Regions from separate parts of the Vagococcus xieshaowenii genome, predicted to be linked through region 2. Evidence: predicted binding sites of a transcription regulator. Region 2 holds the regulator's gene; the other holds the start of a gene.
What was found. The regulator LexA, encoded in region 2, represses DNA repair genes until DNA is damaged. The targets are predictions, from matches to a motif close to CNAACANNTGTTNG.

Region 1: a site for LexA is predicted at 1,346-1,359, ahead of E4Z98_RS05480 (Y-family DNA polymerase). Genes of this name have one in related genera too.

Annotation. Positions count from the first base shown of each region.
Region 1 covers NZ_CP038865.1:1,131,663-1,135,095, reverse strand. The annotation lists gene E4Z98_RS05495 (mechanosensitive ion channel family protein) at 1-66, opposite strand, end outside; gene E4Z98_RS05490 (DUF948 domain-containing protein) at 226-675, shown strand; gene E4Z98_RS05485 (YtxH domain-containing protein) at 701-1,282, shown strand; gene E4Z98_RS05480 (Y-family DNA polymerase) at 1,409-2,758, shown strand; gene E4Z98_RS05475 (hypothetical protein) at 2,779-3,168, shown strand; gene E4Z98_RS05470 (GntR family transcriptional regulator) at 3,320-3,433, shown strand, end outside.
Region 2 covers NZ_CP038865.1:825,047-828,479, forward strand. The annotation lists gene galU (UTP--glucose-1-phosphate uridylyltransferase GalU) at 1-791, shown strand, start outside; gene E4Z98_RS04045 (hypothetical protein) at 824-1,024, opposite strand; gene lexA (transcriptional repressor LexA) at 1,103-1,720, opposite strand; gene E4Z98_RS04055 (DUF896 family protein) at 1,865-2,116, shown strand; gene tkt (transketolase) at 2,211-3,433, shown strand, end outside.

The sequences.
Region 1 (3,433 bases), 310 kb from region 2:
TTGTTTAACAGGGTCTTCTTGTAGTAAGATATCAGATGATTCTGTTTGAGTAGTTAAGAATAGCATAGATAGACTCACTTTCTATAAAAATTTTCATAATGTAAGTGTATCAGATTCTTAAGATAATTGTAAAAAATAAACGTGAATAATTGGTAATAGTTGTGAAAAATTGGGCTTAATGTTATGCTAAAAATAGGGAAAATAGAAGGAAAAGAGGTAGATATTATGACAGGAACAGAAGTGGCTGCGCTAATTGCAGCTATAGCATTTGTTATTTTAGTTGTTGTGCTAATCTTCTTTTTAATGACATTATTACCAAAATTAAAAGAAACATTAGATAACGCAAATAAAACGATGAAAAAAACGCAAGATATTGTGGATGAAAGTAATCGTACGTTAAAACTTGTGGCTAAAGATGTTGATGTTTTAAGCCATCAAGTGGAAGAATTATTAATTAAGAGCAATGATTTATTAAATGATGTCAATGGTAAGGTTGAGACTATTCAACCTTTGTTTAAAGCAGCAGCAGATTTGGGGGATAGCGTTTCAAGTATTAACAACTCAAGTCGAAATGTTGCCAATAAACTTGGTGTGATGGGTGGTAATGCAGTGAAAGCATCTGTTGTCACTAAAGTTGGCCAATCAGCTTTTAAATTATTGAGAAAGAAAAAATAACTTATTATTTATAGGAGGGATTTTTATGAGTAAAAAGAATAATGGTGGCTTCTTATTAGGCGCAATTATCGGTGGAGCAGCGGCAGCAGCGGCAGCATTATTGATGGCACCAAAAGCAGGAAAAGAAACTCGTGAAGAATTGTTGGAACAAATGGATGATTTAAAAGCTAAATCATCAGACTATACACAACTAGCAAAAGAAAAAGGTAACAAAGCTCTTTCAAAAGCACAAGATATTAAAGATTCAACATTATCAACATTAAAAAAGAACTCTGAAGAATTAGCAGACGATTTGAAAGAAACAGTTGAAAAATCTGAATGGGAAGAACGTTTAGACAATTTAGTTGACGGCGCTCAAGACATTGTTCTGGATGTCAAAGAAATGTCTGGTAAAGCAGTAGATCATGCCCAAGATATGGCAGCGGATGTTAAAGATGGAGTTAAGTCTGCTTTTGATAAATCTGAAACAGAAGAATTAGTAGCTGATGCTAAGGATACTGTAGATGAAACAGTGGATACAGCAAAAGATGTCGCCGAAGAGGTTGTCACAGCAGCTAAAGAAACAACTGAAGATGTTAAAGACGATATTAATCATCACTTAGGATAATTTCAAAAAAGATATGACCAATTTTGGGTCATATCTTTTTTTGTTTTTACTTGACGAAAAATACGAACGTATGTTCTAATTGAAGTGTGTAAGAACAAATGTTTGCGTGTAAAAGGAGTGGTTATATTGAATGATTGTCAAAAGAATCCGATATTTGATTATGAAAAAGAGCCTTCACGAGATATTTTATGTATTGATTGTAAGTCTTTTTATGCGTCTGTTGAATGTGTTGAACGTGGTCTAAATCCGTTAAAAACCAAGCTTGTTGTCATGAGTTATCCTAGTGATAATCCTAAAGAACGTGGTAGTGGCCTAATTTTAGCCAGTTCTCCTATGGCCAAAAAAGCTTATGGTATTTCTAATGTTTCACGAGCAAGAGACCTACCCTACCCATATCCTGATGACTTAATTATCGCCCCTCCTCGTATGCGTCTTTATATGGAAAAAAATCAAGAAATAAATGCTATCTATAAACAATTTGCTGATGATAACAATCATCATGTTTATTCAGTAGATGAGAGTTTTCTGGATATGACAGAGGGGATGAAAATGTATCATGTTTCCTCAGCTTTTGAAATGGCGCGCTTAATTCAGCGTGAGGTATATATTAAGACAGGTATTTATACGGCAGTTGGGATTGGAGACAATCCATTACTTGCTAAATTGGCTCTAGATAATGAGTCTAAATATTATCGGCATATGAAAGCGGAATGGCGTTATCAAGATGTCCCTAATAAAATATGGAAGATTTCAGATTTAACCGATTTTTGGGGGATTGGCAAACGCACTACGCGTCGGTTACAAGCGTTAAATATTTATAATCTTTATGACTTGGCACATGCTGATTACTATCTGTTAAAAGAAGCATTAGGGGTGATTGGGACACAATTATATGCCCACGCTTGGGGGATTGATCGGACTTTTTTGGGACAAGTATACCATCCTTTATCTAAGTCTATTGGGAATTCTCAAGTATTACCTCGTAATTATCATGATCCTAAAGAGTTAGAAATCGTGATAACTGAGATGGCAGATCAAGTCGGCACTCGACTTAGACGTTTGGGTGCGAAGTCACAGGTGATTTGCTTAACAATAGGTTTTTCTTTAGGCTATCTTAGCGATGATGGTAAAACCGGCTTTAGAAAGCAATTAAAGATTCGTCCAACTAATACAAGTGGCGAGTTAGCTCGCTATTTGTTAGGTATATTCCGTCAGTTTTATCGTTGCGAACATGTAAGAACGGTGGCGATTCAAGCAAGTGACTTAATCTATACGCATGCGTTACAATTGAATTTATTTGAAGAACCAGAAAGCCAAATTAAACGAGTACAAGTGGATGATGTAGTAGATGCTATTAGAAAAAAACATGGCTTTCGAGCACTTATTCATGCCAATAGCTTGCTTGAAGGAGGACGGGCTATTGCGCGTTCTAGTTTAGTTGGAGGTCATGCAGGTGGTATGGGTGGATTAGAATAGAAAGTTAAGGATGAGATGAATTGAAGCGAACTAAAAAGGAATTTATTCCTTATAATGATTATCAAGATCGTCCCTTTGGTTTGAAATGGGGGACTTCTTTTTCAATGGAGGAACTCACGACAAGTATTGAAAAAAATAATCAATTTTCCCAAAAGAAAACTAAAAGTAAACCGTTAATGTCACCCAATGAGATAGATGACGTATTGATAAAAGCATATTTGAAAAATAAGCGAGTAGCCGTTTATTTAAACGCTCGTGATCAATTAGGCCGTTTTGTAGAGCCTGTTGAAGGGCAATTTAAAGGTGAATACTATACAGATTACTTTGTCATAGAGGAGCGCGCCTTTATGTGGGAAGATGTTCGTTATGTTGAATTGATTGAGAAGATAATTGAATCAAAAGAAAATTAGTATAAAATCAAATCATCAGTAAACATGATAAATCGGAGGGTTTTTTAAAAATAGTTGTTTGAAAGATATATACCAGTTATAATGGAATGTGAAGATATTAGAGCTTTAAATAGTTTATAATGTAGACCAATGAGAAAGAATGGTGACTGGTGTGTCTGAAAACAACAATAATATACCAAGATATTTACAAATTCATAATCAATTGAGACAAGAAATTGAAGAGGGAAAATGGCGAATTGGAGATAAATTACCTTCAGAACGTGAT
Region 2 (3,433 bases):
CTTCTGGTATAGAAGATATTTTAATTGTAACGGGAAAAGCAAAACGTCCTATAGAAGATCACTTTGACTCAAATTTAGAATTAGAAATGAACTTAAAAGAAAAAGGTAAATGGGAATTATTAGAAACCGTGGAAGCAACAACTGGTATTAATTTACATTTTATCCGCCAATCTCGTGCACTAGGACTAGGCCACGCGGTTTCTTTAGGAAAAGCCTTTGTGGGAGATGAACCGTTTGTGGTCATGCTTGGTGATGATATTATGACGGATGAGGTTCCTTTAACAAAACAACTAATCGATAATTACAATGAAACAAAAGCATCTACTATTGCTGTTATGGAAGTGCCGCATGAAGATACTTCTAAGTATGGGATTATAGCACCAGAAAGCGAAGTGAAGGATGGGTTGTACAACGTGAATCATTTTGTTGAAAAACCTAAGCCAGAAGATGCACCAAGTAACCTAGCTATTATCGGCCGTTATTTGTTTACACCAGAAATTTTTGATTTATTAGAAAAACAAGCCCCAGGAGCAGGTGGAGAAATTCAATTAACAGATGCTATTGATGAATTGAATAAAACACAACGCGTATTTGGTCATAAATTTACGGGTAAACGTTATGATGTAGGAGATAAATTTGGTTTCTTAAAATCAAGTATCGAGTATGGTTTAGAACACGCTGAAGTGAAAGATCAATTACATGATTTTATTATCGAACTAGGTAAAGAGTTAGCTAAAGAAGATAAAAAAAATAGTAGGACAGAAAATGTATCAGAAAAAGAAGCGGAATAAGAAAAAGGAACGAGGCTTAGCCTCGTTCCTTTTTAGTAGTCTTCATAATAGTGGTGTTGATAATAAGTAACGTGTTGTTGTCGTGTTTCATACTTTTTTTCGTCCCACAAAATAATAAGTGTGGCAAATAGTGGAATTGAAATAATAAGGGCTAATTTAAGGCCAAATGCGCCTAAAAATATACCTGTAAGCAAGGTGAAAAAAATAAAAAATAATCGTCTAATACCAGTCATAAATAACTCCTCCTTGATACGAACGTTTGTTCTTGTTTTTATTATACAAACATTTGTTCGTGTTGTAAAGGGTTATTATTAAAAAGAACGATAAAGGCCAACGACTTTTCCTAGAATAGTACATGACTCTAAATAGATGGGATCAAGTGCATCGTTTTCAGGTTGTAATCTGATACGATTGTCTTCTTTATAAAAGGTTTTGCACGTTGCTTCATCTTCATCTGTCATGGCAATGACGATATCCCCGTTGCTAGCTTGTTCTTGTTTACGTACAATGACGAAGTCGCCGTCAACAATACCTTTGTTTATCATGCTAGTGCCCCGTATGGTTAGCATAAATAAAGGTCTGGTTTCATTTTTGAATTCTGGCGGGACAGGAAAGAAATCAGAGGCATTTTCAACCGCTAATATAGGTTCACCCGCAGTTACTGTTCCAAGTACAGGAATAGTAGATGGTTGAATACCTAATAGTTCTAATCCCAACTTAGTTACTTCAATAGCACGTGGTTTGGATGGGTCGCGTAATAATAATCCTTTTTGTTCTAGTCGCGCTAAGTGACCATGAACGGTAGAAGTAGAAGATAAATTGACTGCTTCACATATTTCTCTGACAGTAGGTGGATAACCACGTTGTTCTACGGTTTCATGTATATAATGTAAAATGCTTAATTGGCGATTCTCTTTTTTATTCGTCACAGGAAATCCTCCTAGTAGTTAGTTTGATTAGTTAAATTCTAACACATTAAGTAGAAGTAATCAAACACACGTTCGTAAGTTGGAGGTTTGTGTTTTATGACAATATCGATTAAAATAGGTAATTGTATAGGAGGACTGATGAAAATGTTATCAAAAGAAAAAATGGCTAGAATTAATGAGTTAGCACGTAAGAAAAAAGCTGAAGGTTTAACAAAGGAAGAAATTTTAGAACAACAGGCATTAAGAGAAGAATACTTAACAGTTTTTAGAGGTGGCATGCGTCATCATATCGAAGGCATGAAAGTAGTGGACCAAGAAGGAACAGATGTAACGCCTGATAAGTTAAAACGTATTCAAAAAGATAAACAAATTCATGGTCGTCATTTAGAAGATTAGTGAAACTGTTTACAAAAAAACATTGCGTATAGTGTAAAAAAATAGTAAAATGTAATAAAGGTAAAAAAAACCTAAAACATAGGAGATGATCATGTTGTTCGATAAAATTGATGAATTAGGCGTTAACACATTACGTACATTAAGTATGGATATGATTCAAAAAGCAAATTCTGGGCATCCCGGTTTACCAATGGGAGCTGCACCAATGGCTTATGCATTATGGACAAAACATTTAAAAGTGAACCCAAAGACTTCAAGAAACTGGATTGACCGTGACCGTTTTATTTTGTCTGCTGGACATGGTTCTGCATTACAATATAGCTTATTACATATGGCAGGGTATGATGTGACAATTGAAGATATTAAAAATTTCCGTCAATGGGAAAGTCGTACACCGGGACATCCTGAAGTTCATCATACAGATGGTATCGAAGCGACAACAGGACCTTTAGGACAAGGGATTGCAATGAGTGTCGGTTTTGCAATGGCAGAAGCACATTTAGCAGCAACGTATAACCGTCCTAATTATAAAGTGATGGATCATTATACTTATGCTATTTGTGGTGATGGTGACTTGATGGAAGGTATTTCTCAAGAAGCTATTAGCTTAGCAGGACACTTGAAATTAGATAAATTGATTGTTTTATATGACTCAAATGATATCTCTTTAGATGGTGATTTAGACAAATCATTTAGTGAAGATGTAAAAGGACGTTTTGAAGCAACAGGTTGGCAACATATTTTAGTGAAAGATGGCAACGATTTAGCAGCTATTTCTAAAGCTATTGATGAAGCGAAAGCTGAAACTAACAAACCAACTATTATTGAAGTAAAAACAGTTATCGGATTTGGTGCGCCAAACGCAGGGACTAATAAAGTTCATGGTGCTCCACTTGGTATGGACGGAATTGCAACAGCTAAAGCAGCTTATGGCTGGGAATATGAAGCCTTTGAAGTCCCTACTGAAGCAAAAGAACGTTTTGAAGCAACAATTAATGCTAACGGTGAAGCAGCTGAAGCACAGTGGAACGAATTGTTTGCCTCTTATCAAGCTGAATATCCAGAGTTAGCGGCACAATTATTAGCTGGCTTTGCTAATGAATTACCAGAAAATTGGGATGCTGAAATGCCTATTTATCAAGAAGCAGATGCAGCTAAAGCAAGTCGTGTAACATCAAGTGAAATGATCCAAGCGTTAGCTAAAACAGTCCCTACATTATGGGGTGGTTCTGCTGATTTATCTGGCTCAAATAACACGATGATTGCTGGTGAAACCGATTTTGATGCTGATCATTATGAAGGTCGTAATATCTGGTT